Regions from separate parts of the Pseudoalteromonas sp. S8-8 genome, predicted to be linked through region 2. Evidence: predicted binding sites of a transcription regulator. Region 2 holds the regulator's gene; each other region holds the start of a gene.
What was found. Region 2 encodes LexA, which represses DNA repair genes until DNA is damaged. Its sites were predicted from a motif close to TACTGTATNNNNATACAGTA; they were not measured.
Positions count from the first base shown of each region.

Region 1: a site for LexA is predicted at 5,735-5,754, ahead of L659_RS0106020 (YebG family protein). Genes of this name have one in related genera too.
Region 3: a site for LexA is predicted at 2,637-2,656, ahead of L659_RS0110595 (LexA family protein). Genes of this name have one in related genera too.

Region 1 covers NZ_AUTR01000022.1:87-10,580, reverse strand. The annotation lists gene ccmI (c-type cytochrome biogenesis protein CcmI) at 1-1,249, shown strand, start outside; gene L659_RS0106035 (MlaA family lipoprotein) at 1,259-1,990, shown strand; gene L659_RS0106030 (EAL and HDOD domain-containing protein) at 2,053-3,279, opposite strand; gene putP (sodium/proline symporter PutP) at 3,612-5,090, shown strand; gene L659_RS0106020 (YebG family protein) at 5,366-5,683, opposite strand; gene L659_RS0106015 (ComEA family DNA-binding protein) at 5,997-6,293, shown strand; gene L659_RS0106010 (DUF6170 family protein) at 6,318-6,620, opposite strand; gene dsbB (disulfide bond formation protein DsbB) at 6,622-7,140, opposite strand; gene fadR (fatty acid metabolism transcriptional regulator FadR) at 7,685-8,398, shown strand; gene L659_RS0105995 (peroxiredoxin) at 8,763-9,368, shown strand; partial or broken gene L659_RS0105990 (IS4 family transposase) at 9,502-10,494, shown strand, end outside.
Region 2 covers NZ_AUTR01000067.1:44,163-54,656, forward strand. The annotation lists gene L659_RS0120205 (SURF1 family protein) at 1-428, opposite strand, end outside; gene L659_RS1000000124100 (DUF2909 family protein) at 443-751, shown strand; gene L659_RS0120210 (cytochrome c oxidase subunit 3) at 654-1,529, opposite strand; gene L659_RS0120215 (cytochrome c oxidase assembly protein) at 1,565-2,095, opposite strand; gene ctaD (cytochrome c oxidase subunit I) at 2,095-3,687, opposite strand; gene coxB (cytochrome c oxidase subunit II) at 3,687-4,829, opposite strand; gene lexA (transcriptional repressor LexA) at 5,313-5,930, opposite strand; gene L659_RS0120235 (PaaI family thioesterase) at 6,098-6,538, shown strand; gene L659_RS0120240 (hypothetical protein) at 6,539-6,919, opposite strand; gene L659_RS0120245 (membrane protein) at 7,233-7,958, shown strand; gene L659_RS0120250 (chaperone modulator CbpM) at 8,034-8,354, opposite strand; gene L659_RS0120255 (DnaJ C-terminal domain-containing protein) at 8,354-9,322, opposite strand; gene L659_RS0120260 (endonuclease) at 9,554-10,207, shown strand; gene L659_RS0120265 (S41 family peptidase) at 10,308-10,494, shown strand, end outside.
Region 3 covers NZ_AUTR01000034.1:116,082-126,575, forward strand. The annotation lists gene L659_RS0110580 (hypothetical protein) at 1-772, opposite strand, end outside; gene L659_RS0110585 (hypothetical protein) at 913-1,125, shown strand; gene L659_RS0110590 (hypothetical protein) at 1,257-1,823, opposite strand; gene L659_RS0110595 (LexA family protein) at 2,208-2,618, opposite strand; gene L659_RS0110600 (hypothetical protein) at 3,237-3,485, opposite strand; gene L659_RS0110605 (cyanophycinase) at 3,576-5,213, opposite strand; gene L659_RS0110610 (hypothetical protein) at 5,476-6,063, shown strand; gene L659_RS0110615 (zinc dependent phospholipase C family protein) at 6,162-7,076, shown strand; gene L659_RS0110620 (hypothetical protein) at 7,078-7,476, shown strand; gene L659_RS1000000123415 (putative bifunctional diguanylate cyclase/phosphodiesterase) at 7,554-9,824, opposite strand; gene L659_RS0110630 (UvrD-helicase domain-containing protein) at 9,951-10,494, opposite strand, start outside.

The DNA.
Region 1 (10,494 bases), on a different contig from region 2:
GATTTTAATGTGGGCGTGTTTTGCTTTACTCACACTGGTTGCTCTTGGGTTTGTGATGTTGCCTTTTTTAAAAAAAGAGCGCGTTCAAACAATTACTCATAACGCCAATGCTGAGCTAATTAGCATTTATGAGCAGCGTTTAGTTGATTTACAAACCGATTTAGATAATCAGCGTATTGATACCGTAAATCATGCAGAATCAATTATTGAATTAAAACGCCGTTTATTGAATGAGTTATCACCAGAAAAATCACTAAACAGCAAAGGTAATAATCGTATTTTTGCTTTAACTGGTGGCGCATTTGTTCTTGCTCTAACAGGTGTTTTTTATGGTTTAACGGGTAGCCAGCAGCAAATTTCGGCTTGGCATGATGCAATGGATAATTTAGCTGATTACGGCGAGCGTGCTGTAATGCAAAAAGGTGAGCCGCTTAGCCAAAATGAGCTGCAGGCTTTTGCATTGGCACTTCGTACAAAGCTTAGCCGCTCAGGTGATGACGAAGTCGCTTGGATGCTACTTGGACGAGTTGCTATGTCGCTTAATGAATTTGACATGGCGCAGCAGTCATTTGATAAAGCACTTCGTATGAATCCTGATAATATGCAGGTACTTATTAGTTACAGCCAAGTTTTATTGCTAGAAGGTAGCGAAGCTAATATGACCCGTGCGGCAGGTATGCTCTCAAAAGTACTAAAAGTAGAGCCTACCAATTTAGATGCAATTTCGTTATTAGCACTCATTGCTTATGAGCGTAAAGATTGGCCTCAAGCCAAAGCTGCATTTGAAGTTTTACTTGCGAGTATGGAAAAAAATGATTCTCGTTATAGCATGATCTCTGAGCGTATTGCTGATATAGAGAAGCAAATGCGAGCGGAAGGTTCTGTTATGCCAGTTACTACAACGGGTGCTATTGCAGTTACAGTCGACATTGCAAAAGAGCTTATAGATAAACAGCCAAAAGACGGTATCTTGTTTATATTTGCAAAAGCAGCAAGTGGTTCGCCAATGCCATTAGCTGCTGTTAAACTCGCTAAATATTCATTTCCAATTACAGTTGAGTTGAGTGATAGTAGTGCAATGGTTGCAGGGCTTAACTTATCTAGTGCAGAAAATATTATTATTTCGGCGCGTATTTCTATAGATGACTCGGTTATGCCAAGTTCTGGTGAGCTAGAAGGTCATTCAGAGTCGTTAAAGCGTGAAAGTGTAAGTGACTACCAACTTCAAATTGATACATTAATACCTTAAGGACGTTAGATGTTAAAACACAGTTTTACTTTTTTATGTTTATTGATACTAGCCGGGTGTGCTCAAGTACCACAAAGCAAAGTAGATGACAGAGATCCGCTGCAAAGTATTAATCGTCCGTTATACGACTTTAATATGGATGTACTGGATGCTTATTTATTGCGCCCAGTTGCTGTAGGTTATGTTGAAGTAACGCCTGTACCGGTAAGAAATGGTATTGTTAATTTCACAGGTAATATTACAGCACCTGTCGATATGATTAATGCGGGTTTGCAAGGTAAGCCGGGTAATGCAAGTGTGAGCTTAGCGCGTTTTTTAGTTAACTCTACGGTTGGTATTTTTGGTATTTTTGATGTTGCCAGTTCACTTGGTCTTGAAATTGTAGATGAAGACTTTGGACAAACGTTAGGTGTATGGGGCGTGGGTGATGGCGCTTATTTAATGCTACCTGGCATGGGTCCTACAACAGCACGTAACCTGACCGGTGATGTAGTCGACAACTTTGTATTACCTGAAGTTGCGCTAACGACTCCACAAACTATTCTAGTGTTTGTTTTAAAAGCGGTAGAAGCTCGTGCATCATTAATACCTCAAGAAGGGCTATTAAATGATTCACTTGATCCGTACTTATTTGTAAAAGATATCTACTTTCAGCGTCAAATTTATGAGCTGTACGATGGCAACCCACCTATAAAAGAAGAGCCAGCTGATTTTGATGAAGACTTTTTAGAAAGTTTATAATTGAAAAGCCACTCATAAAAACGCCAGCTAAATGCTGGCGTTTTTATTTGCTGTTTATATATTTATTTTTCGTTCACTACTAACTGCATTTGTTCATTAACCCAAGCTAGCGCTTCATGATAAGCATCGGGAACTTTTTCACCTAGATTTAGCTCTTTCGTTAGCTCGTTTGCAGCTGACCAGTTTGCTTGCTCGTAGTATTTAACTAAGTTTAAATATTTTGCTAGCAAGCCTTCATCGTTTAATAGCGCTGCTTTTATGTCATTAGAAAGTGGAAGCTTTTTCATCACGCTTTCCATGCTCTCATCCAAAATTGCATCCATTAGCGACATCATACCGGTTAAAAATGCCATGCCGGTATCTTTAAACTGCCCATGGGATATAGCGAGCAATTCAGCAAATCGAGCGCGCGTAAGCGATAGCCTTATTAGCTCTACAGGTTTGTCTGCTGATACTTGTGCTGCAAACAGTAGTGACAATAGCTTTTTAATTTCATTGGCGCCAAGCACTATAAGAGCTTGCTTAATGGTACTTATTTCTGCGCGTCTTGCAAATGCGGCAGAATTTGAATACCTAAGTAATTTATAAGATAGATTTACATCACGTTCAAACACATCAGTGATTTTCTTAAGATCCATATCAACACTTGATGTTTCGTAAAGCAATTCAGCTAATGCCATTTCTGAAGGTGGTAGAGCCTTACTTTGTACCATTTCAGGTTTTGAGAAGAAAAATCCTTGGAAATAATCAAACCCAAGCTCTAAAGCTTGTTGGTAAATTTCATAGGTTTCTACTTTTTCGGCAAGTAACTTAATATGTGAGTGCGGTTTTAAATCGTTAAGTACCGTTTTTATTGTATCTATATCGGATGCTAAAAAGTCTATTTTAATAATATCAATAAATGGGTAAAAATGACGCCATACAGGTTGATGAATGTAGTCATCAAGAGCAATAGTGTAACCTTTATCTTTTAAATCTTTAACGATAGCTAATAAACGCTTACCAGGCTGGATAGTTTCAAGTATTTCTACAACTATAGTGTCTTTACCTAGTAGTGTAGGGTAACCCTTTGATAGTGTTTCTAGGGTGAAGTTTATATAGGCAGGTTTATTGTCAGTTAAATCTTCTAAACCAAAATTAAACTGGCTACCCTCTATAAGTCGTGTTGTTGCTTCGTCACCATCTATATCGGGAAATACGTTATCAACGCCATCACGAAATAAAAGCTCATAACCGATAAGTTTTTTATCTCTATCTAAAATCGGTTGACGTGCAGCGTAAAAATACATAAACAGTTCCGTAAGAGTGATGTAATTGGGTATTGTAATAATATATGGCAAAAGATTCAAAATAGCATTACGTATATTTGCATGATTAATAAATTATCATTATAAATTAAGGTGTTTCTTCTATTTAATTCATTATATTTTACCAATTCGCTTTAAAATTATTCAACATGAGTATTTTTGTATCAGCTGGAAGCAACAAGTTGGAGATTTTATTGTTAGGCATGATATAGTCAGCGAGAATGGTTTTTATCCTAATAGTGTCTTTATTATAATATTTTAAGAGTCAATATTCGGATCAAGAGCCTGTTATTAATAATTATGCGGAGGCTAATTTGGAAACAGGAATGATTATTTCACTAGCATTATATTTTGTTGTAATGTTAGGTATCGGACTATATGCATATAAGCAATCTACTGGCGATGTATCAGGTTACATGTTAGGTGGACGAAATCTATCACCAAGTGTTGCTGCACTATCTGCAGGTGCATCTGACATGAGTGGCTGGATTTTAATGGGCCTACCTGGTGCGATGTTTGTTACTGGTTTTAGTAGTACATGGATAGCAATTGGTTTGGTGATTGGTGCTTGGTTAAATTACCTGTTAGTTGCACCTAGATTACGTGTGTACACTGAAAAAGCAAATGACTCTATAACAATCCCAGATTACTTCTCAAATCGCTTCAATGATAAGTCAAACTTATTACGTGTTGTATCTGCTGTTGTTATTATAGTCTTCTTTACTCTTTACACGTCATCTGGTGTTGTAGCCGGCGGAAAATTGTTTGAAAGCTCATTTGGTTTAAGTTATGAAGTGGGTTTATACATTACAACGGGTGTCGTTGTTTTATACACTTTGTTTGGTGGCTTTTTAGCGGTTAGCTTAACTGATTTCGTGCAAGGTTGTATTATGTTCATCGCGCTGATTCTAGTGCCTACCGTTGCATACTCTTTACTTGAACAACCTCTAGAATCTACTTTACATAGTGTAAATCCAGATATGCTTAACTGGATTGGAGCAGGCTCTGCATTAGGTATTATTTCTGCAATGGCATGGGGTTTAGGTTATTTTGGTCAACCACATATCATCGTTCGTTTTATGTCGGTACGTAGTGTTAAGGATATGCCTAAAGCTCGCCGTATTGGTATGACATGGATGATTGTTGCTGCCCTTGGTGCTGTTGGTACTGGTATATTTGGTGCTGCTTATACTTATGAAAATAATATTATAGTTGAAGATCCTGAAACGATTTTCCTAATTCTTTCTGAGTTATTGTTCCACCCACTTATTGCTGGCTTTTTACTAGCTGCAATTTTGGCTGCTATCATGAGTACTATCTCATCGCAATTGCTAGTAAGCTCAAGTTCATTGACTGAAGATTTATATAAAACATTTTTACGTAAAGATGCTAGCGACTTTGAATTAGTTACTGTTGGTCGAATTAGCGTTGCATTTGTTGCCCTGTTTGCAATTTATTTAGCGTACGATAGAGATAGCTCTATTTTAGACCTAGTAAGTAATGCATGGGCAGGCTTTGGTGCTGCTTTTGGACCACTTGTATTGTTTAGCCTTTATTGGAAACGTATGAATTTTGCTGGCGCCTTATCTGGTATGTTAGTAGGTGCGTTTACAGTGCTTGTTTGGATTTATGGTCCGTTTACTATTAATGGTGAAAGTTTAAGTAGCTTTATGTATGAAATAGTACCTGGCTTTATTTTAGCGAGTATCGCAATTGTTGTTGTTAGCTTAGTAACAAAAGAGCCAGAGCAAAACATCACTGCTTTATTTGATGAAGTAGAAAAAGAGCTTTAAATAGCAATTACTATTCATTTTAAAATGAGTAGTAAGTAATACCAATCCGCGATAATACTTAATCATTTTGCGGTGCTAAACGTGTTGCTACCGGCGTTAAAAAATTATCATTTAGAACAACTAAATATCAAATTTTTTGCCTAGCTATCAACACGTTTTTCCACCCTCAAAATAGATCACTTAATTAAGCGAATTGGTATAATAAAAAAGGGAGCAACTAAGTTGCTCCCTTTTTTATTTAGTTTGTCCCGTCCGAGGAGAGGACAATCTACGAGTTAACTTGCTTTTTTATCGTTGTTATCTTCAATTGATGCAACGTTATCTGACTTTTTACTTTTTGCTGGCGCTTTGGTAACAACTGGATCTTTGCCGCCCTTTAATATGGTCATAAAGTCATCTTTGCTTTTCGCTATTTCTAAAGCAAGTGATTCAATTTGTTGCTCACTAAGCGGTACGTCTACCTTTTCTAGCATTAGCTCAAGTGATTCTGCTATATCGAGCATCTTGTCATAAGCATCAGCTTCTTTTTTGGTAGTAAACGTCATACGCTCGACTCCGTTTCGTTCTACAACATATTTAACAACAACAGCCATGATTTCTCCTGCAAAATTGCTTGGCACCGTGGTTTGTAAAAACCATTAGATTACTGTTTTTATGTACAGTAATGGTTTGGGCGTAAATTTGCAAGCGCGAAGTATTAATTTTTAGGTGTCTTAAATTTGACAAAAAACGGTAACTTTACTTTAGTTAAGCAATCACTTGTTGTACCAGCTGCATTTTCAGGATTTCGGATCATAGTGATAATGCGTTTAGGTACACTTTAAATGATGAGCTTTTCAGTTCCTTACTTTTTGGTTTTCCTAAGCAACATTCAAAATTAAGAAAAGAAGAATAGGGACAAGTTTGATGAAAACGTTAAAAAATTTATTCATAATAAGCTTATTATGCTTACTACCTGCAACTACCGTATATGCACAATTATCGGAAGTAACTAAGCAAATGCCTCAAGTTGAGACAATTAGTATAAATAATGCTGATGCAGATATGCTTGCTAAGCTACCGGGTATAGGTAAGAAAAAAGCGCAGGCAATTGTGGATTACCGTGAAGAAAACGGCGAATTTAAAAGCGTTAGTGATTTATCGCAAGTTAAAGGAATTGGTAAAAAACTATTAGCCAAATTAGAGGGGAAAATTTCACTTTAATAGCAGTAGATAACAATCAGGGCGCTATGCGCCCTGATTAAATTGTTTTAATGCATCGCTTAAGTGTTTTTTAGCAAAGTTGATTTCAATAGGTGTTGTTAAAAGTGGGTAGCAAAGTCCGCCGAGTATCAAAAACGGGATTAATATCCAACCTTTAAATACCGTGAATATTAAAAATAGTGGACTTAGTAATATTAATTTAATAATACGCAGTAACACTTTATCAGTTGGCGATAACATACTTAAAGAAAGTGCTATTACGTCTTGGCGCTTGCGTACTTTTAGATGTTTAAGCTCATCTAATTGGCTTGAAAAAAATGTAAACATATCAAATCGACTTTTTAATTAATAAACGGCCAATAACTATAATAAATAGTGTTAGTGAGAAAATCCCAAATATAATTTCCATCCAAGCAGGCATGCTCAAACCAACAAACTGCCAATCTATATTTCCACAATCCCCGGTCGCCTGAAAAAAGCTAGGTATCCATTCATGTAACGGCATAAACGATGGGAAGTTTGGTTCAAACTCACAGCTAAATGCAAAAGGGTCTGTGGTGGTTTGCATATCAATATGCTCGCGAGCAATTAAATATCCCCAAACACTCGATACACCCCAAATTACATACGCTAATATACGAACTGCTTTGCTCTGTGGTTTAGTCGAACCTACGATTCCTGCGCCTAATAGACCCAGTACGGCTGTACGTTGATATATGCACATTATGCAAGGCGCCAATCCCATTTGGTATTGAAAGAAAAGGGCGGTCACTTCAAGTAAAAAAACGATAGCTGTAAATAAAAGCCACGGGGTACGTTGGGTGGGTAATTGGGCAAGCCAGTTCATAAAAATTCCGCGTTTAAATAAGACGTTAGATTATGACCTAGGATAATGTATGCGGCAACAAAAAGGAAAAAAAAGCTACCGAAGTCGCTTTTTATAAGATGAAATTATTGACCACTCAATGCAGCCTCAGCAGAGGCTACATGACGCTCTACTTAGTTCCCATTGATACATAAGCTTAGTTATATCGCTTACTTATACTACATTGGTACATTGCCTAATCAATTCTTTAAAGTTGCGGTTAGAACGCTCTGTTGCATAGGTGTTCCTTTTTAATGTACTTATGTGTTTTAAGTTGATTAAGCTAGGTATGGTGTAAATAAAAAATACCAATAATTACAATGTACCTACAATGAATATTGCTCTGTATATTTATACATTGTAGCGATATTAGAGAAACCTAAATTTTATTATTTATTAATCTTTAATTTCTACTCATTTGCTTATTAATATACCTGACTTTACTTGTTAGTTATGCTTCGTCTGGTACAATCAGTCAGTTATTCGTGTAAAACGATGAGTGTTGATTAATTCGAGTGGGAACTGGATGAGAATTTTTAAAGCGAAAAGCCCAGCAGGATTTGCTGAAGAATATATAGTTGAATCTATTTGGAACGGCGATTTCCCTCCAGGTTCAATTCTACCTGCCGAGCGAGAACTTTCAGAGTTAATTGGTGTAACAAGAACGACCTTGAGAGAAGTATTACAGCGTTTAGCACGTGATGGTTGGTTAACAATTCAGCATGGTAAACCAACAAAAGTAAATAACTTTTGGGAAACGTCTGGCTTAAATATTCTTGAAACACTAGCGCGCTTAGATGAAGACAAGATGCCAGAGCTGACAGATCAGCTTTTATCTGCACGTACTAATATTAGTGCTATTTATACACGTGCTGCAATTAAGTTAAATCCTGAACGTGTAATTGAAATTTTATCACAAAGTCATGAGCTAGAAGACACTGCGCAGGCATTTGCTGACTACGATTACAAAGTTCATCATGAATTAGCCGTTGCGGGTAATAACCGTATTTATGTATTAATACTCAACGGTTTTAGAGGCTTTTATTCAAAGATTGGTTGTCATTACTTCTCTGATGCTGGAACTCGTGAACTTGCTCGTCAGTTTTATAAAGATTTAACAATCTTGGCAGAAAATAAAGAGCATGATGGTGCTATTTCGATGATGCGTAAATACGGTCATCAAACAGGTGAGATTTGGCAAAAAATTCGAGGCGATATGCCCTCAGATATAATGGATTAAATTTAAACGAGAAACCTGCATTTGCAGGTTTTTTTGTAGCTGTAAAAATTAATACCGCATTATATGAATTTTTAAACAATTTAATGTATTAAGCTTTCTTCAGTAACGTCAAAAGTTCTATCTAATTACAACGCAATTTACACTTCAAAATAGACCTATTATTCAAGCAGATTAGTGCAAGTTGTAAGTGTTCGTTATTTTCGATTGCTCACATCGTTAAATGCGATTGTTCTTTTGTAGTGAATAACTCTAAAATGCCAATTAATTATATGTGTGCGCTATTGGTTTTTAATTTTTAGCGCCCATATAAGTACCAGCATTGCGAAAGCAATTGAAAACAAACTCAAAATATTTGGAGAATAAAATGGGTGTATTAGTAGGCCGCCAGGCACCAGACTTTACCGCTGCAGCTGTTCTTGGTAACGGTGAAATTGTAGATAGCTATAACCTTCATGAAACAATTAAAGGTAAAAAAGCAGTTATCTTCTTTTACCCACTAGATTTCACGTTTGTATGTCCTTCTGAACTTATTGCATTTGATAAGCGTTTTGAAGAGTTTCAAAAGCGTGGCGTAGAAGTAATTGGTGTTTCTATCGATTCACAATTCTCACATAACGCATGGCGTAACACTGCTGTTGCAGACGGCGGTATTGGTAAAGTTCAATACGCACTAGTTGCAGATGTTAAACACGAAATTTGTAAAGCGTATGACGTTGAGCATCCAGAAGCGGGTGTTGCATTTCGTGGTTCATTCTTAATCGACGAAGAAGGCAATGTACGTCACCAAGTAGTGAACGATTTACCACTAGGTCGTAACATTGACGAAATGCTTCGCATGGTTGACGCGCTAGCGTTCCACACTGAACACGGTGAAGTATGTCCTGCTGGTTGGACTGAAGGTAAAAAAGGTATGGACGCAAGTCCTGAAGGCGTTGCTAAGTTCTTATCTGAAAACGAAGGCGAGCTATAATTTAGCCCTTAGTTTTAAATAAAAAAACCGCCAATTGGCTAACACCGATCAGTTAAGGTATTTTTGATCGGTTGACCGATCTTTTGGTTGCTTCACAATACCCTTATCATCTTTTGATTATGAGGGTATTTTTATGCTTAGTCATTGGTTACTTGATACAGATATATTCGCCACTCCTGACTCTTTATCTACATTTCAGAAACATATCCCTCTTGAGTGGATTTCTAATGTGCTCGAGCAGACCGATAAAGCAAGTATTCGCAAACGTAAGTTACCTGCTGAGCTTGTCGTCTGGCTTATCATTGCAATGGGTCTTTTTCGCGACCGCTCTATTAGTGACGTTGTTGAGAAGTTAGATTTAACACTCACTGATACCCTGGGCGATACGGTTGCTCCAAGTGCTATTCCTCAAGCGAGACAGCGCCTGAGTAGCGACCCCCTCCAAGCCTTATTTCACCTATGTGCAGCCCGTTGGACACAAGAAGAAGATGCTGATGATACGTGGTATGGACTCCGGTTATTTTCTGTTGATGGAACGCAATTTCGTGCACCTGATACACCTGCTCTTGCTGAGCACTTTCACTATATTAAGCACAGTAAAAACCGTCATACAGAATATCCTATTGTACGCCTATGCGCCTTAAGCTCCTTGCGTAGCCGGTTGATACACCACGTTGCCTTCGGGCCCAGTTATCAAGGTGAGGTGAACTACGCAAAGCAGTTATTTGGTCATGTAAGTGATAACAGTCTAACTATTTTTGACCGATGTTATCTCAGCGCTGAGCTACTGATTAATTGGCGTAAGCAACACCCACAGTCGCACTGGATGGTCCCGATTAAAAGCAACACGCAATACACCGTCATTGAATCTTACTCTGAGCATGACTTCAAAGTAGAGATGAGTGTATCTGCGCATGCCAGAAAACAAGACCCTTCGCTTCCTGAGTGCTGGCAGGCCAGACTGGTTCTTTATCCTGAGCCAATGGGGCCTGGAAAAATAAAAGGTCTGCTGTGCTCTTTGGATGATAAACAGGCTTTTGGTGCACAGGCCATTCTTGATGTCTATTTCGAGCGCTGGGAAATTGAAAATAGCTATGGAGAAATAAAACACCAGATGCTTGAGGAT
Region 2 (10,494 bases):
ATAAAAACACCTGTAGGCAGAGTAACCTTTGGCAGTGTATCTCTAGATATAGGCGCTTTTACCCATCCTAAATTAACTAAAATCACTTTTTCTTCGCTGTCTGGCTTTAGTAAAGCAAGTAGGTCGTACCCTACTTGTCCGTTATAAACTTGATTATCTAAAAGCCAATATTGGTTTTGTACAAACCGCCCTTTTAACTCAACCAATACACCAGTTTTGTTCCAGCTATCAGGCAGGTTAAGTAATTGAGACCAGCTCATCACACCCCGATTCTGTTGCTTAGCAATAGCGGTTAGTTGTTGCTGCTTTTGCTCACCTCGCTCCAACTGCCAAAACCCTAATCGCACACACACAAGTACAACAACCACAACCATACAAAGTGTGATTAGTGAACTAAGCTTTTGTTTGTGCCATAAAACTAACTGCATAAAGGGTCAACTCAGTGATTATTAAAATTATTATCGTACTGTTGTTAATATTTATACTTTTTAACTTATTTAGAGCATTGTTTATTATGGTGTCAGGGAAAACTGGGGGACGACCTATGTCTCACTTTTTAGGTCGTCGCGTATTGTTTTCGGTCGTTGTTTTAGTTGTTGTTATTGCAGCGCTTAAACTTGGTTTTATTAAAGCAAATAATTCGCCAATAAACGCTACAGCACATATACAAATACAAACAAACACAGCCACACCACATCAACAAAGTGCCAATACCAAGCAGCTGCTTGAAAAGCAAAATGCTTATCTTTAGTAAAGTGCCCTTTTAATATCCGTAAAAATATTACAAATAAAAGTACGGTTCCTAACGTTACATGCATGCCATGAAAACCAGTCAATAAAAAGAACGTATTACCGTAAATGCCCGCATCTAGCGTTAGGTTAAGGTCATTATATGCATGCATGTACTCCTCAACTTGCAGCCCTAAAAAGCAAACGCCCAATAAAATAGTAGCGCCTAAAAAAACTTTAAGTGGAGTGCGTTTATTGTTTTCCATCGCTACGTGGGCAAAATGTAAAGTAACTGAGGAAGTAAGCAGTATTAAGGTATTTATAAGCGGTAAGCCTTGCCAGCCCATAGCTTGAGTAGTTTCGCCAGCAGGTGTTGAAACTAGCGGCCAAACAGCTTCGAAAGTTGGCCATAAAACCTCGTTAGTCATTGCATTATTGCCTGCGCCTCCAAGCCAAGGTACCGACAATACGCGTGCATAAAAAAGCGCACCAAAAAAGGCCATAAAAAACATAACTTCAGAAAAAATAAACCAGCTCATACCTTGTCTAAAAGAGCGATCCATTTGTGCTGAGTACAAACCTTGGTCCGATTCACTAATTACATTTTTAAACCAGCTAAACAACATATACACAAGTACAGCAATACCGGCATAAAGCAGATAAACCCCGCTACCACCTTCATTACCTACACTCATAACAGTCAAGCCTGCCCCTACTGCAATAAAAAACAATGCAACAGCACCTACAATAGGCCATGGGCTTTGCTCAGGTACGTAATAATGCTCATATTCTTGATTCATTTTATTTACTCCTAGTTTCACACTAGTTTAAAAAGCTAGTTGTTACTTGCCACCAGCTGTTCACTAATATCAAATACGGTATAAGATAAAGTTAATTCTTCAATATCGCTTGGCAGTGCGGTATCAACATAAAAAAGTAATTTAAATTCAAGTTCTTCCCCTGCTTTTAGAGGTTGCTGATCAAAGCAAAAACAGGCTATTTTGTGTAAATACTTTGCCGCTTTACCTGGCGAGACTGATGGTACAGCCTGCATTACTTTATCTAGATTGCTGTTATTTTTAGCACTAAACATTACTTCACGCATTGCACCGGGTTTTACCACTACACTGTATTCTTTTGATTTAACTTCAAACGGTGCACCACTTTGTGCGTGAGTAGTAAAGCTAACGCCGACTTCTCGATTTTGTACTATTTGTGTACTTTGCTCTGCTTGCTCAAGCGAAGGTTTTCCATTAAGCCCTGTTACATCACAAAACACGTCATACAAAGGTACTAAAGCAAAGGCAAAGGCAAACATGCCTATGCAAATAAGTACCAAACGTTTGAGTAGCGGTGCGTGTGTCATTACTTAATTACCGGCGGCGTAGAAAAAGTATGATATGGCGCTGGAGAGTCAACTTCCCACTCAAGCCCTTCTGCCCCTTCCCATACTTTTGCAGGCACTTTATCACCGCCACGCGCGCATTTAATTACCACAGCTACAAACAACAATTGCGATAAACCAAAGGCAAATCCACCAATACTTATGATTGCGTTAAAGTCGGCAAATTGAAGTGCATAATCGGGAATTCGACGCGGCATACCGGCAAGCCCTACAAAATGCATAGGAAAAAACAGTACGTTCACACTCACCAGCGATAGCCAAAAATGCCATTTAGCTAGCGTGATATTAAACATATTGCCCGTCCACTTGGGCAGCCAGTAATAGGCCCCCGCCATTATCGAAAATACAGCCCCTGTTACTAATACATAATGAAAATGCGCCACTACAAAATAAGTATCGTGGTACTGAAAGTCAGCAGGTGTAATTGCCAGCATCAACCCCGAAAAGCCACCTAAGGTAAACAGCACAATAAACGCAATACTAAAAAGCATTGGCACTTCAAAAGTTATTGAGCCTTTCCACATTGTGGCAACCCAATTAAATACTTTTACTCCTGTAGGTACCGATATAAGCATGGTCGCGTACATAAAAAACAACTCGCCAGCGACCGGCATCCCAGTGGTAAACATATGATGAGCCCATACAATAAAGCTCAATAGTGCTATGGAGGATGTGGCGTATACCATTGAGGCATAGCCAAAAAGTTTTTTACGAGAAAAGGTAGGTACTATTGTAGATATAATGCCAAAGGCAGGAAGAATCATTATGTATACTTCGGGATGACCAAAAAACCAAAAAATGTGTTGGAACATCACCGGGTCGCCACCGCCTGCGGCATCAAAAAAGCTGGTCGCAAAATACTTATCGGTAAGTACCATAGTGACAGCGCCTGCAAGCACTGGCATTACCGCTATTAATAAAAAGGCAGTAATTAACCACGTCCATACAAATAAGGGCAACTTCATCCATGTCATGCCAGGGGCACGTAAGTTCACTATGGTTACAATCACATTGATTGCGCCCATTATTGAGCTAATCCCCATAATATGTACGGCAAATACAAACAATGCAGTATTATCATTACTGTATGTTGTAGACAGTGGTGCATAAAAAGTCCAACCAAATGCAGGACCCCCACCAGGCATAAATAATGATGCCAATAGGATTAAAAACGCAAACGGTAAAATCCAAAAGCTCCAGTTATTCATTCTTGGCAATGCCATATCTGGCGCGCCAATCATGAGTGGTATCATCCAGTTAGCAAGGCCTGTAAAGGCCGGCATAACCGCACCAAACACCATAATTAAACCATGCACGGTGGTCATTTGATTAAAAAAGTGAGGATCGACCAACTGTAAACCTGGTTGAAATAATTCAGCTCTGATCACCATGGCCATTCCACCACCAATTAAGAACATGGTCAGCGAAAAAATTAAATATAAACTACCTATATCTTTATGATTAGTTGTGTAAAGCCAGCGTTTAAAACCTTTAGCTGGGTGATGAGCATGATGAGCTTCATTGGCGTTAGGTTGTTCTACTATGCTACTCATTAGTTCGCCTCCACTTTGGCATCAAGTGCTGCCTGTATTTGACTCGGTTGAATAACATCACCCGTATCATTACCCCACACATTACGTTTATAAGTAATAACCGCTGCTAATTGCTTTATAGATAACTGTTTGGCAAATGCTTGCATTGCCGTACCGGGTCGCCCATGGATAACTACATCAATGTGATCTTTTATATCGCCAAGCACTATAGGGCTGCCTTTAAGTGCAGGAAATACACCCGGTAACCCCATGCCAGTAGGCTGATGACATGCAGCACAATTGGCCATATATACTTGTTCGCCTAAAGTCATTAATTCTTCTTTTGGGAGGGTTTTATCAAGTAATGCGGCATCTGCTAATGCTGCTTTTTGTTTAGCTTGCTTTGCATCTGCAAGCCACGTTTTAAAATCAGCCTCAGATTTAGCGACCACCACAACAGGCATAAAGCCATGATCTTTACCACACAACTCAGCACATTGGCCTCGGTAAGTACCTTCTTCGTTTATGTTCGTCCATGTTTCGTTTATAAAGCCGGGATTCGCATCTTTTTTAACTGCAAAATCAGGTACCCACCAAGAGTGAATAACATCGTCAGAAGTCATTAAAAATCGTACTTTTTGATTTATTGGCAGTACAAGAGGCTTATCAACCTCAAGTAAGTAGTTAGGATTTTTATCTGCAAGGTTCGCGATTTCATCTTGCGGGGTAGATAAAATAGAGTAGAACTCTACATCTTCACCCATATATTCATAATGCCATTTCCATTGCGAGCCTGTAATTTTAATAGTGAGATCAGCTTTGCTGGCATCTTCCATTGCAATTAGGGTTTTAGTGGCTGGTACTGCCATAGCAATTAAAATAACAAACGGGATTGCAGTCCAAAGTATTTCTACTTTAGTGCTTTCGTGAAATTGGGCAGGTACAGCCCCTTTAGATTTGCGGTGATGAATAAGTGCCCAAAACATAATTGCGAACACTATCACCCCAATCACACAACATATTATAAATATGGTCATGTGCAGCTGATATACATTATTGCTTATATCGGTTACGCCTTTGCGCATATTGTATTGGCTGTTAGCCAAAACTGGGTGCGAAAAAACACATAATATAAGCCACAAGGTAGAGGTCAGTTTACCCATGTGACGGCTCCTTTGATGCTATTGCGAATGCAAAGCGAAGAGGCATACGGCTTAAACGCCAATTCGTTATTTTTATTTTTTTAGTCAATCTCATTTAATATTGATTGGTTTTGCTGCGCCAACAACGGGTTTGTGTATATTGTGTGTTCTCAAAACTAAAAAGCTGTGAGTTATTATTAGCTCAGCACATTAATAATTAGCTAAAAAATGAACAACAAGCAAGTTTTAGTATAAAAAACAATCAGGTGATATTGAGTAATTAATAAAAAATCAGTAACCAACTAGGTAACAGGAAGTTCAAAAGATGAGCAAAACAAAGGGGTTTAACGCATTCGGAGGGGGAAAATATAAGTGCAAAAAAGTTTACAGCTTAAATTGTCAGTGAGCTATTTATGCCCTATTTTTAGTGCGAATTTAAAACAGAAAATGCGTACTAATTAGTACGCATTTATAAAACTGCTTGTTTAAAAGCTATTTTTAAAGTCACATCCAATCAGCGTTTCTTATAACGCCAACGGCTAAGCCTTCAATATTAAAAGACTCATTCTCAAGATCTACTTCAATAGATTCAAAATCGTCGTTTTCAGCATGAAGTAATACTTTACGACCCGCTTTCTCAAGACGTTTTACAGTTACGTCTTCGTCTAGGCGGGCAACAACAACTTGCCCATTTTCAGCGGTTTGAGTACGATGTACAGCAAGTAAATCACCATCCATAATACCAATATCTTTCATGCTCATACCGTTAACGCGTAGTAAAAAATCTGCAGCCGGTTTAAACATTAATGGATCGATTTTGCAGTGACTTTCAACGTGCTCTTGCGCCAAGATAGGTGAACCAGCAGCAACACGCCCTATAAGCGGTAAACCTAATTGTTCTGGCTCTTCTTCTTCAATTAACTGAATACCACGGCTTGCACCTGGTTTCATTTTAATTGCGCCTTTTTTAGCAAGTGCTTTTAAATGTTCTTCAGCAGCATTGGCACTTTTAAAACCTAATGTTTGCGCTATTTCAGCACGTGTAGGAGGCATACCAGTGTCTTTAATAAAAACTTTAATTAGTTCGAGTATTTGAGCTTGGCGGTTCGTTAATGGTCGCATACAACTGGTTTTCCATACAGTACATTTAACTGTGAGTATATACAGTTAAATAAAAATCGCAAATTTAAATTAAGCCTTAAAATAGCCAAAGTAATTTCACTTGTGTACATTTTAGGGATATAACTAAAGCTAGGTTTATAAATGATTAAAAAAGCAAAGGAGTCATTATGAGTATTTGGTACCAGCCCATCACTTTAGAGCTGTGCAAGCAGTTAGAACAAGGCATTGATGGCCAAGGAACATTAATGAAAACCATGGGAATAGAAGTCACTGAAATTGGTGATAATTACTTAGTAGCCACTATGCCGGCAATTCCTGAGCATCATAACCCAATGGGCATGGTTCACGGCGGTGCTAACGTTGTACTTGCCGAAACAGTTGCCAGCTATGCAGCTAACTTTGTTGTCGATTTTACAAAATTTTACTGCGTGGGGCAGGAAATTAGCGCAAGTCATTTAAAAGCATCTCGCAACGGCACTTTAACAGCAACGGCAAGAGCGTTTCATATTGGCAAACGTAGTTCAGTGTGGGAAATAAAAATTACAAATAGCCGCAATGAGCTGTGCTGCGTATCAAAAATGACCGCAGCAGTCGTAGAGCGAAGATAGTTACTTTTCGATTGGGTAAATTGTAATTTCCATACCCGCACCAATCGCAGATATACGTAGTAATGTATCTGCATCTAAGGCTTGATTAAAGCACTTAGGGGAAGTGCCCGATTCAAAACCAATATCAAACGTTCTACGTGAACAGCTTAACCATTGCTTTAGCGCGTTACGCGAACACGATTCAATAAGCTCACATATATGGTTTATTGCTTTGTCAGGCGTGTTTACTACACCTATTGCTTCAATACGCGCTAATTGACGGTATTCGTCTTTGTCATAATGTAAAATCGTCGCGACTTTTTTCAAGTCTGCCACTAGCAAACTAATATCTTGCTTTGATTCAAGCTCAAGATCTACATTTAAAAATTGAATTTCCGACATCGTTTCGTATTTATCCTCTAATAATTTCATTGCAAACTTTAACGCAGTTTTACCGTTATACCAAATCAACTATGCTCTATTAACCACTTTATATAGATATTTCGCAGCTTTTAAGTATTTTTTAGCGTTTAAAGCTAGCTGGATATCAAACACTCAGCTCAATTAAACAAATAATTCATGTTAGCAATTTAAGTGTAATCTTTTTTATTTTTAAATGATTACAGTAAGCTATAGTTTAAACTGCGACAAAATGTCGCAGTAACTAATCCCATTAATGTAATAAACTAGCCTCTAAAAATAATAAGACTAAAACATGAATAAAAAAATATTTAAGTATGCTCGCAAGTTACATAAATGGCTCGGTTATTTGCTCACATTACAAATTTTAGCTTGGCTATTAGGCGGTTTAGTCATGAGCGCTATTCCTCTTGATAAAGTTCATGGGGAGCATCTTGCAACACGTACTCTTAATAACCCATTTACGCAGGCTGATTATGTTGCCTCCCTTAACGATATTGCATCTCAGGTGGTTAATCCAACACAAATAATTTTTGAGAACTTTTTAACCACACCTATAATTACAGTAATAAATAAAGATGAACAGCAAAGCTTTAACGGTATAACAGGCCGACCTTTTGAGCCGCCAACTAAAATACAAATTACCGCAAATGCTAAAGCACACTTACTTATTGATGCTCAAGTGACAAGCGCTGTACTGCTAAAGCAAGGTATGCGAGAAGTTGGATATAAAACCAATGTTTGGCAGGTACAATTTGACGACACATTTAACACAACACTGTACTTGTCAGAAAATAACGGCAGAGTTGTCACCGTTCGCAGCACACTATGGCGAATTTTCGACTTTTTTTGGATGTTACATATTATGGATTACGATGAGCGAGAGGATTTTAATAATCCGCTGCTTATTAGTTTTGCAGCAACCAGCGTACTTTTTTGCCTAAGTGGAATATTACTACTTATGCAAAACATACGACTAAAACGATTTATCCGAATTAAAAGTAAGAATAAATCAAAGTAGTCATATTGGTTTTTAAGAACTAGCGCACTCTCACCAAAGACTAAATAAGCCCTAGGAAGTACCCAAGGGCAGATTTTATTCCAAGTGTTTAAATCGACTCAAATGTCGCTTTAACATTTCGTTTTCGAAAATCAACTCATCACGCTCATCCAGCAATTGTAAAACTAAAGCTATTGCCGACCAATCTAACGAAAAGTCATGTTGAATACGGGCCGCTTTTTTAACTAAGGTCACTGCAGATACCGTAAATTGCCACTGCGTAACATGCTTCCCCTCAATTGGAACCGCAATATTGTGCTCAACTAGCTCATATAAAATTGCTTCGCTAATATCACTACTCAAACATAGCTCTTTGCTAGTAAGTAAATCATCTTTTTGTGTCACGATAATTTGCATTATGGCTTGCTCCAGTTATTACGGGGATCAAAGTGAGCTTTTTCGGCTAATTCTTCCCAAAGTTTTTTACTGGTATCATCAACAGATGTTGGATTAACAATTTTAAGCACAGCAAATAAATCACCTTTGGCTTTTTTACTCATTAATCCCTTACCTTTAATACGCAAGCGTTGACCAGACTGACTATTAGATGGAATAGTTAATTGGATTTTGCCTGCCAACGTAGGTAAATTTATTTTTGTACCAAGAGCCGCTTCCCATGGTGCAAGAGGGACGACTATATTTAGGTTATGACCTTCAACATCAAATAATGGGTGGGGCACTAAACTAATTTGTAAGTACAAATCGCCATTTTGCCCGTTCGCTGACCCTAATCCGCCTTGCCCTTTTAGTCGAATTCGTTCGCCATTTACTGAACCTGCGGGAATTTTCACTTTAAGTGATTTTTTAATTTCAGAGACACGACCACTACTATCTCGCTGCGGTAACATAAACTCAACAGGCTTAACGGTATCAACTAAAGTCTCTTCAAGAAAAATCGGGAACTCTATTTCCACATCTTGTCCTTTTTGCGCGCGAGCGGCGTTACTTCTGCTCTGCCCGGAACGATTGAATCCACCGGCGCCGCCAAACATTGAATTAACAAAATCAGAAAACTCTTGATCGGTTTGAGGATCGCTTTGCTGATAATTACTTTGCGATGAGGCATTGTTACCACCATAATTACCTTGCTGTTGACGAGCACGATTTTGTTGATGACGACGTAACTCGTCGTATTTAGTGCGTTCTTCTTTGTTATGAATGACTTCGTAAGCTTCTGCTATTTCTTTAAACTTATCTTCTGCTTGAGGCTCTTTGCTTACATCTGGGTGATATTTTCTGGCTAATTTTTTATAAGCTACTTTAACCGCTTTATCGTCTGCATCAGGCGATATTCCGAGCACTGCATAATAATCAACAAATTTCATTTGCAATCCAAATCCCCATATTGAGTAAGCTTTAAGCATACTCCTTAACGTATAATCTTGTGTGGTTAAAATACGATAAATAGTAAGAAATAAATGAATAGTGAAAATAACTTTGAATAAAAAATTAATCGGACACTTTTTAGTAATATAAGTGCAGGCCTTAAGTTAACTTTATCTTTTATCTTCAAGGCTTTAAACTGCCTGTTCCTGTAGTTCACATTTGTGATGGATATGACTCGATTTATTCTGGCCTTACTGGCTTGCTGTGTGTGTTTTTCGGTATCTGCCGAACAATTTACCCGTTTTTCAACGGCTAAAAGACATTTAATTAAAACCCTCCCTGACAACGCCAAAAGTATTTACTGCGGTTGTGATATTAAAAAAGAAGGCAAAAAACTCATTCCTGATCCTTCTAACTGTGGTTACATTCCTCGAAATACACTTACCCGCTCAGGCAAAGTAAATGTGCGAGCACTACGCATTGAGTGGGAACATATTGTTCCGGCGTGGGAATTTGGTCATCAGCTACAATGTTGGCAAGATGGCGGACGTAAAAACTGCCGTAAAGTAAGTGCTAAATTTAGAAAAATGGAAGCCGATATAAATAACCTAGCGCCTGCTATTGGCGAAATTAATGCCGATCGCTCTAATTATCGTTTTGGCATGCTTAGCGAAAACGCCACACAGTATGGTCGCTGCGAAGTAAAAGTAAACTTTAAGCAACGTGTAGTTGAACCGCCTGTCTATGCACGTAAACGTATAGCCGACACTTACGCTTACATGCAGAAAACATACGGTTTAAAAATCTCTGATAAACAGCAAAAGTTATTTAATGCGTGGAAAAAGCAAGCATTTGCAGATACAAGTAGTACGAGCAAGCTCTAAGCTTTAACACTCATTTACATAAATCAAAGTTATAAATGTTGAATAAACGAGCGAGTGTTGTAATATTTTAAACAACTTATTTACAAAAAAGTCCTTAACTATGTTTAAAAATAATAAAACCTCGCTTGCCATTTTCACTGCATTTGCGGGCTTTGCTTTAACGGGTTGTGGCGGCGGAGGCGGTATCGACTCTGCTCCTGTAGTTACAACACCTGTTAGTAGCAGCCCAACATGGACAGCGGCGGTATTTGAGCCCTCTAACGATTTAAAAAACTTTTGCGAAACCC
Region 3 (10,494 bases), on a different contig from region 2:
CTTCTTCATAATCATCTGCACTTTCATCAAACAAACCGTAGTAACCAGGACTGAATGCATAATGGGTTGATACTGCAACCATCAATAACGCGAGTTTAGTTTTTTCATTTTTTTTCTCTGAAAAGCTTTTAGCTAAATGACTTAAGTTATAAAAAGCTCTTACGTTGCGATCTTTAATTTCATTGATTTTCGCAGGCCCTATTATCAAATCAGGCTCTAAAACATCAAAATATTTTTCAGCCATCATGAAACCAATATCGATAAATACGAAATCATAGTTATCTATTATCGGCTTTAAGCCATTAGGAGAAGTAGAGTAAGGTATATTTACCAAGTCATTCGTAAAACTCATTTTATCTGAGCTTTCAACTTCTATCGTTCTGGGGAATGGGTAGTTATGTTTAATAGACATTTCACCAAACATGGCGCAACCATTATGGTCAGAGATAACAAGTACCTCATACCCATCTGCCATAAGCGCGGTGCTAATATCAATAGTAAGCAATGTATGCCCAGCACCTCCTTGGCCACCATAAAAACTAACAAGTTTTCCTAATTTACCTTGCTTATTTGGCGGGTAAGGTAATCCATGCTTCAAACAAAACAACTCAAGTGTTGCTGGCGGTATGTTTAAGCTGCTACCAGCGGTCACCGGCGCTTCATACCTTTGCCATAATCGCAGGTTCTTATAAACACTACCTGCCGCTTGTTGACTCGATAAACCTAATTTTTTACGTAATTCTCTTAAGTTTTCGGGAGTAATTCTCTCCATTTACTACGTCCTTTTTAATATGCAATAATCAAATACGAACTTCACGACGTAATTTGTACCATAGGACGTACATCTTTTCACTTTTTAATGAACAAAATTGCTTGTATCTTTTCCTCAACGAAAACAGCAGGAAATACCAAATGCAAAACAACAAAGCGCTACAACTTAAAAACGAACTAGATAAAAACATCTACCAAGCAGAAGCCGCAATTAACGCGCTATGTATTGAAGATCACTTTGAAGCGATGGATAAAGACACCCTAGCAGGCATGCTATGGGTATTATCTGACAAGCTAGAGAAAATTAAATGTAGTGTTAGAAGAATTTCGGCATATAAAAACCCGCTAAATTAGCGGGTTTTGTTTAGATGGATACTAATTTAATTTGTTATTTAACATGTCATAACTTGGCAAATTTAATGGGCTTTTTGTAGTTCTGAAATTAATAACGCTGTACTCACTCGATTATTGCATGCATGATTTTGTTAACATGGAGCCTCGCAGTTGATTTTAAAAAACCAAATTCGGTCAACGTCATACGATATCTCATCACCAAAACCTAGCTCCCGGCGAATAAGATTGCGAAGCTTGTTTAACTCAATTAGGTTATTTATTTCTTTCTCGTCTTTATTTGGGCCGCACATGAGAAGAATAAACAAATTAATTAGCTCCGCACTTTCACAGGTTAAGCATAATTCATTGTGACACTGTCTAGCCTCACTGATAGTCGAGTACTGTTTCTCTGGTGAAACTGTTTCTCCTTTATCATCTTGGGATTCGATGAGATGACTAAGGTGAGCGTCCAAGAGTTTTAATGCGCGGAGGCATGCGGAGTATTTCAGCTCATATTTCATCGTGCTGATATACTTGCTGGTCTCTATTTCAGACTTGATCTCCTCAACCTTATAAGTTATTTCTTTAATATCTTCTTTGGTTGCTGTATTTTTCGCTTTTTCTTCGAGGTACTTGGGGAAATAATTTTTCTTGAAAAAATAAAGAAATAATATTCCTATTAAAGCTAGCAATTGTAATACGAGTTGTAATGTTTCCATAGGTTCCATCCGGTTTTATAGCGCAGTAATCTCACATGGTTATGCTGATACCACACTCACTTTTGTACTTCATATAGTTTTAACATGTCACCTAATATATTACTACCAGTAAACCTTCTTTTATCTCAAAGCAAAGCTAAAAAGACCAGTATATTCGCTTCGCTCATTTTTCTTGATGCGTGAGAAATCATCAGTTTGACCACTACATTAGAGGTTATATTTCTTCTATATCTTCTTATCGTTGTATTCATCAGTTGAAACCACAACTTTAAACGGTCACCTATTAAACATATAAACATATAAACATAAAATCAGATACGAGCTGTTATAATAAACAACTGTATCCAATGTATTACCATTTATATTGTAACACTGACCGAATTTTTAGTTGGTATATGCAAACTCAGCACACGGTTTATGTAATCTAATGCTCCTTGTTACCACTCCTTCTAAACAAAAATCATCTTGAGATGATACATAAACAGGCAAGTGTTCGTCTGAGGCCGACATCAATAAACGTTTTTCTTTATGGATTATTTTACAGACGAAGCTTCCATTGTAAGTAGCTACCACAATGTCGCCCGTACTTACATTAATTGCGCGATCGACAATTAATAGATCACCATCAAATATACCCACTCCCTGCATAGACGCCCCAGATGCAACCTCAATAAATGTAGCATCTGGGTGTTTTATAAGTAACTCATCTAGAGTCAAACCCAGCTCTTTATACTGAGCAGCCGGCGATTCAAATCCAGTAATACCCGCCTCGATATAAATAGGAATAACGAACATACACACACCAAAATAAAATGCTGTCTATTTATACAGTGCAAATTAGATCGATTCATTTTGAAATGATAAAGTGTCTGCTTAGGAAAGTGAGGCTTTTGATTAAGATTTTCTAATGAGTTGTTTATATTGAGTTTTACTGATAATTTAAATACTCGATTTGTAACAAGCGCCCTAACCACTTGATTTTATTGAATTGTAAAAATGATAAAAATTACAAAATTAACTGTACATAAAATCAGTTAATTTCATTTATAGTTTATAAATTACAATAACTTAACTCAATATAGCGTCACATCATGGGGTGGCAGGGGTCGAGAGTTCGAATCTCTCCATACCGACCAATTAATTACCTCTATATCAATAAATTAAACTTCTCTTCAAAATATAGCCAAAACTCATCTGTTTTGATTCTACAATTTATCTGTAGCACTATCTTATTTATCTAAGCGCACTTAATAAAACAGAGTTTAGCTGGCAAGTTTTGTGGTTTTTGAGGGGTTTGTATTTAATTGTTATTAACTTGAAGTGGCCTTTGTGGAATCTGTATGAAGGCATTTGATTTCAATTTATTGAAATTAAAATAAAAAAGCGCACTAAGCGCTTTTCTTTACTAGAGTACTAGTGCTTGCGCCCTACACCATTACGTACCATGTCTTGCCCTGTTTGGAATACGTCTTCTGTAATACCGCGCGCTAAAAGTAGCTTTTGTTGGTCGTCAAACACAGCAACAAAACGGCTGCCATCTTTGTTATTAGTAGCCATACCAACACCGGCAACACCTTTAAGTCCAAAACCACCGTTTTCGACATCTATTAAAAAGCTTTCTAGTTCGGCTAAAGTATCAATTACGTCATTTTCATTATTCATTTTAAAACTCTTTTAGTAAGGCCTTGATCATTATGGTGGCTATTTTATAGAGAAGAGCCAAAAACTTAAACCCTTGGCTCAGGTTAGTAACTAAATAGACTTTATAGCTAACTCTAAATTGCTTAGCGCACAACCAAACTCTTTTGCATTAACGCGATGATACTGTGTGTCACTCGTTGCTGTAAGGCTAATTATAAACTCATCTTGTTGAGCTACCGCACTTTGCTCTTGGCTTAGGCACATCGCTTGAGTAAGTGATCGCAGTTTTGAATTTGTTAAAATTGAGCCAAAACGCTGCACTGGCAGTGGAGGTATTTTTATAGCGGGTAACGCTTCATCTATTGTGCGTGCGCTTAAGGTAAACGTGTTATTGGTAATTTCAATTACACTGCTTGTAGGCCAATACGAGTAGCTATAGCTCTTACTCTCAGGTTGTGCTTTACCTTGGTTAGCTAAATGCACTACACCACTTTTGCCTATTACGGTTATTAAACTACCTTCTGGCGATTTAATAACAACCAAAGCCGTATTTTCGTCAATACCAAAACCATGTTGAATCTCTGTTTTAGTCTTTTTTACTTCATTTTTATTTAACGCCGCTGCGAGCCTAAATGTACGGTTTTGTTCGCTAAACTGAGTATCTAGTACACCAAAATTAAAGCTGCCAAGTCCACCAGCATTAGTGTTATTTTCATTTTTGCGAAGTGCCTCAAGGCTTGTCGTATTTGTAAGCATGCCCGTCACTTTACTTTGGATTGCTGCGCCCGCGCCTTCACCTACAATTACTGGGCGAGTTTGCAATGCTTGCGTCCACGGGTATGGATTATTGTTTTGATCAAATAATACCTTGTGAGTTAATGCTGCATTACCGCTATTAAACATCACACCGGTACTATTTTTAATAAGTGATACAAGTGCATTAGTGCCACTTTTGCATAAAGCGTATTCGGACTTTGTGTACTCTGGATAAATTGCTTCCCGGTTATACACATTCATTAATGTATTTCTGAGAACGGGTAATTCATCGCACGAGTTACTCGTAATCGCTTTAGCAAGTGCTGGCGTTAGTGCTAACCATTGAGTGTTTATATTTGATTGTGCTAAAAGACTCTGCGCTACATCTGCCGACTCATAAGGGTCGCGGCTCGAAGCCGTAATAGCAAGCATGGTTGGTTTTGCGTTATTAACTTTTAAACTGCCCGACACAAATTGTAAAATATTATTAGTCGCAACCTCATTATTAAAATCGGTATTTACTTGCTCTTTTAAACGCTCACCGTTTTTATTAAGTAGCGGTACTTCTAGCATATCAAATACAAAGTTGTACTCTTGCTGAGTCAGGCTTTCTAATTGCTGGTTATTTATATCGCGCCACTGCCAGAGTAAATCTGTTTTTGATACGCTATTTGACGATTTACTTTGTATGGTTTTAAGTGTTTTTAATACAGCCGTTTTTGCCTCAACATTATTATTAGGCCAATGCTGCGCGATGTTTTTTATTTGAGAGCTGCTAAGTGTATATAAATTATGTGACTTACCATCAATAGCAGTCTCTTTTTGGCAATTATTAAGCTTGGCGCTAGTACAGGTAGTAAGCTCTGACCCCACTAAAATTAAAGTTTGGCTTTGCTCTTGAGCCACTGCATTTATCGAAAAACCGGCACCGAACAATGCCACTACCATACCCAGTAACTTCGGCTGTTGATCACGTAAAAATGCACATATCATAATGTAAACTCTAATATAAATAATAAAACTAATGTGCTGTAGTTTAACAGCTAGCCACTTGCGCCTAAATATATTTTTATAAATGTTAAATAATTCAAGTCTCTGAAAAACGATAGGGTTAAGCACTGCATTTAAATACATTGTTTAGTTTACCCCTCTGTCTTTGTAAATATCATCTAAACAAATTTAAACGGAGCATTTATTGACCAATTTCATTGTTTAAATTACGGTGGTGAATTATTTTATGTAACTGGGGTGAAATATGGACTTTTCTAATGAAGAGATAAATTTTTTTGCTGAGTTATTTAAGCCTAATAAAAAGTCACATGCTCACAACAGTCACGTTTTAACGTTACAAAGTTCAGTACCAGCCAATATTGCTCACTTACTTAGTAGCGCTAATTTAACCCTGCTCGCAGAAGTTGCACACTATCAGTTATGGTTTCCGTTGGACTTAAAAATTGATAGCGCCGGTATAATCAAACCTATTTTAAACGCCCCCGAAGTAATAGACACACAAGGCACACTGCGCAGTTGGCGCTGGAGTGAGCTAAATATTAAAAGCCAAGGGTTTAAAATTGAATCAATATCAAACACGGGGATGTTTTTAAAACCCCTCCGAAAAGGTAACCATTTAAATAAATCGCAGCACATGGAATTTATTTTGCCTAACAAACAAAGTATTTCGATGGAAATAGAACCCGTAAGGCAAAGCACACAAGGTATAGCCGCTAAAATAACGCAAATCCATAGCGGTCAAGAGCAACTAAGAGCTTACCTATTTGAAGAACATAAACGTCAACATGCTAAATTATACGAGAATGGCCAATTAGTTGAGCAGCTAATTTAATAGGTGTTTACCCCGCTATACTTGCATTTAGTTGGCTTTATTTAACCCCCTCTCAATGTTAATCTGTACCCTTATTAATAAATCATAAGGATATGACAATGCCAGGTGCTTTTGCGCACATCACTGCCGTTAATATTGCAACGCAAACCAAGTCACTCGCTAAAATGGATATGCCTAAAAAAGCAAAGCTTATTTTAAGCCAACGCCAAGCATACCTTGAACTAGGCTGTGTAGCCCCCGATTATCCTTACTTAGCTGTAGCGCAGCCTAGCCAAAATGCGTGGGCCGACCTAATGCACTATGAGCACACAGGCGATTTACTTAAAGCCATGATTGAATACTGCAAAACACTTGAAAGTGAAGCATTTGAAAAGTGCTTTGCTTGGTTATGCGGTTATATGGCCCATGTTGCTGCGGATATAACGGTGCATCCGGTTGTTGAATTAAAAGTAGGCCCGTATGAGCAAAATCAAACGGCGCACCGTGCCTGCGAAATGAACCAAGATGCATTTATTTGGCAGCGTTTAAATTTAGGTGAGTTAGGTTATGCTGACCGCGTGCAACAAAATATTGGATCTTGTACTAACAAAGACGATAATTTTGATACCGATATTGCAAAAATTTGGCAACATGCTTTATTAACGGTTCACCCAAGCTACGCTGCACAACACGCTCCTAACTTTAATTCATGGCATAACGGTTTTCAGCTTGTAGTAAATAATGTTGAAGAAAGCTATCGATTATTTGCCTGTGCACGCCATGTTGCTGCTGATTTAGGCTTGTTTTATCCTCGCCCAAACGAAGTAGACCCCACTTTTATTGAACAACTAAAAACGCCGCACGAGCCTATGCACTACAACGATATTTTTGACTTTGCCGTTAGTAACATTCAGCACTACATAACCATTATTGCCAATGCCGTATTTTTAGATACTGATTACAGTGCAATTAAAAATTGGAACCTAGATACAGGCTACGATGAACACAACACGATGACGGTATGGAGCAAATAAAATGAAACACTTACTTTGTATAAGCCTCATAGTATTACTTAGCGGTTGCTACACTTCAAAAAATAACAATCCAGAAGTGATGGCCGACTTAGCCTCGCAATTAAAAGATATTGCTACAGCCGTTGATGGCACATTAAAATTTAGTGAAACACCCTATTCAACAACTGATGAGTTATTAAAAGCTGCTGTTAATAACGATTTAAGCAAACTTGCACCCTTTGGGGAATACACGCTTATCGTGAACATACAAGATGATAACGCAGTGCTACTCTTATGTGATGCCAATACTGCTTTAATTGAAGATGCAGGCTGTACTGCTCAATCAGATATACAGCATTGGGGAGCTGAGGCTATTCATCAGTGCGAAATAACCATAAACGCCCAACAGCTCTGTAATTAGGTAATAAAACCCAGCTAGTTTTATAGAACATACATACCTTAGGTGTATATGTTCTATATAGTGCCCACTAAATACATTTAAAGTTGAGCCGTCATCTCTTTAGGGTTAAACACTAAGCCATGGCGACTAACATGTTCTGCAAAATTTTCGGCTGGCATTGGTTTAGCAAAGTAAAAGCCCTGAAATTCTTTACACCCCATTTGCGTCATTATTGCTACTTGCTCTTGGGTTTCTACTCCTTCGGCTACACACTTAATATCAAGCTCTTCACACATAACGTGCACCGCTTTAACTAAACTTTTTTGACGCGTAGAGCTCGTTACTTGGCTTATTAATGAGCGATCTAACTTGAGCTTGTTAATAGGGTAATCGGCAAGGCGTGCAATATTAGAATAACCCACCCCAAAATCATCGACCGAAATAGTAAAACCCCACGATTGCAGCGTTTGCATAAGCTTTAGCGAATGCGCTTGGTTTGCCTCAAGAGAGGTTTCAGTCAGTTCTAACTCTATTTGAGGTGGCTTTACGTTAAAGTCGGCAAGGTATTTAACCAGTTTTGACATAAAATCGGTTTGGCTAAAATCAATTAGAGATATATTTATTGCCACCGGCACACTCGGTAAACCCGCCTTGGTCCAATCGGCAATTTGAGCGCACACCTTTTGAATAATCAGGTCGGTTAGCCGACTAACCATTCTGTATTCTTCGGCAATAGGAATAAATACCACTGGCGACACATTACCCAGTATTGGACTGTTCCAACGCGCTAAGGCTTCAAGCCCTATACATTGACCCGTTGCATCTACTTTAGGTTGATAGTGCACCGACAAATCGCCTTGTTGAAGCGCTTCATCTAATAACATTGAAATTTCGTATTTTTCGATAAAAGCGTGTGATTGTTTTTCGTTATAACCACTTAGAGGCATATTACAATTTGCTAGTTTAAGTGCTTCGCATGCATTGCTAAGTACTGTTGTGCTGTTTTTTCCATGATCAGGATACTTTGCAAAACCAAATAAAAACGATTGCTGACACTTAGTGCCAAATACATTATATGTTCTATCTAATGTATTTTTTATTTGCATTAATAGCTTATCTTCAAGCTCGCTTTGCGAGTTTGTCCCAATTATAAAAGCAAGCTTTCCTACTCCTATATGAGCACACAAAAGGGGCCCATCTGGCATCGCTTTTAAACGCTTGTACGCGTTAATAAGTAATGCTTGAGAGTCGGCTTTAGTGAGCTTCAAATTTAAGTATTCACTATTTGCACTTTGCGCAACAACGATATAAAAACCTTTTTGGTATTTGCTTGTTAATCTGTCGCATTGCAGCTCAAACCATTCTCTATTAGGTAGTTTGGTTTGCGAGTCTCTAAAGCGTAAACGTTTATTTTCTTGTTCCATCATCGATAAATTTTGTTTAATGAGCTGCTCTTGCGTGCAATCGTAAAAGTCGTATACACGGTAGTTTGTACTCATTGTTATTTGCTGATAACTGGCTTTAAAATAACTTTTTTTGTACTTCACAGTTTTATTTTGAGCATTAGAGTCGTCAAAGACTAAGGCAGGAAATAAATGAGAAAGATTAACGCTTCCTTCTTTTAATTCTTTTTTTATACCAAACATATCAATAGCATGTTGATTAAAATCAGTAATGACAAGATTTTCGTCAACAATAATTTTGGCTTTATTTGATTCGGTGAACAGGCTTCGATAAAGCTCATTTTTATCTTTAAGGTGTGTATTAGCGCTTATCATTGTTTTGTTTAAACGCTTAGCAGCCACAATTGTGCGCGCCACAGCAAGGGGAATACAAATGTTAAAAAATAAAAATATAAGCCCTGTAATGTATAAGTCAGCGTCGGGAAGTTGTTGAGCTATGCCCGTTAAACCCGAGACATCAACGTTATTGATGATCATATAAAACGGCGCAATATTTAATACGCCATAAGCAAGGGCTGTTCTATAACCAAGTAGCATAAGTGCTATTATCGGGCAGGAATACATATACATAGAACCCACTTTAGCAAGTTCTAGATCTGTTAAAAATAAGTTCATTGACACGCTAGCAGCTACAATGGCTATTAAAAGTGCATGAGCGCTAAAGTGATAAAAACGCTTACTTGCTATAAGTAAACCACATGCAGTAGCAAGAAAGCTGCTTGTTAATACAACAATATAAATTAAGTTAAATTCAATAGCGCTTGTGTACGTGTGGCACGCCACAGCAAAGCATAACACCATTACTAATGATAGAATAATGCGCAGTGCACTTATTCGCCAATTGGCAACCTGACCAGGGGCTGAATAATGGTCATTTAATAAAAAGAACCTATTGAAAAAATGCATAATAAACAACAGTTAAAGCTCATTCTTCTATTAGACATTGATAACTTGTTAAAATCAATAAAATGAATATAATTTCTATTTACATAGTTCTATAAAATAGACAGGTGTAAACCTACCTGTTAGCCGTTAAACAATCATTTTTCGAGTGTTTTTACAGTTATCATCTTTAAGAGCGAAACCACTGCACCCTAAAAACTCACCGTGCTTAGATTTGCGTTTACGCATTTCGCGACCACACTTTTCACAAATTGGGTGCTGCGTTTTACACTCTGTATTCACACATTGTGAGTACGTGTTTTTATCAATCGATGGGCCACTACAGCTTTTACACACTCGTAATTTAGTTTCGCAAATTTGCGTATTAGTACAACTATAATAATCACCATATTGACCCGTTTTTGGCACAATTAAACCGTCGCTGCACGTACTACACTGTCTTTGCTTTAGTTGCGACTTATTAAACAACGTTGAAGCGATTTGAATGGGATAATTGTCATTTACTAATTCTTTTACAAACGCTGAGCATGCATAAGGGTCTGCAATTAAATACGCTTTATGTTTAGCACGCGTAATACCTACATAAAGCAAACGCCTTTCCTCTGAGTGAGTGAATTCATCTTGCTCTGGTAATAACGACTCCACCAGCACATTATTTTGATTATCGCTAGGA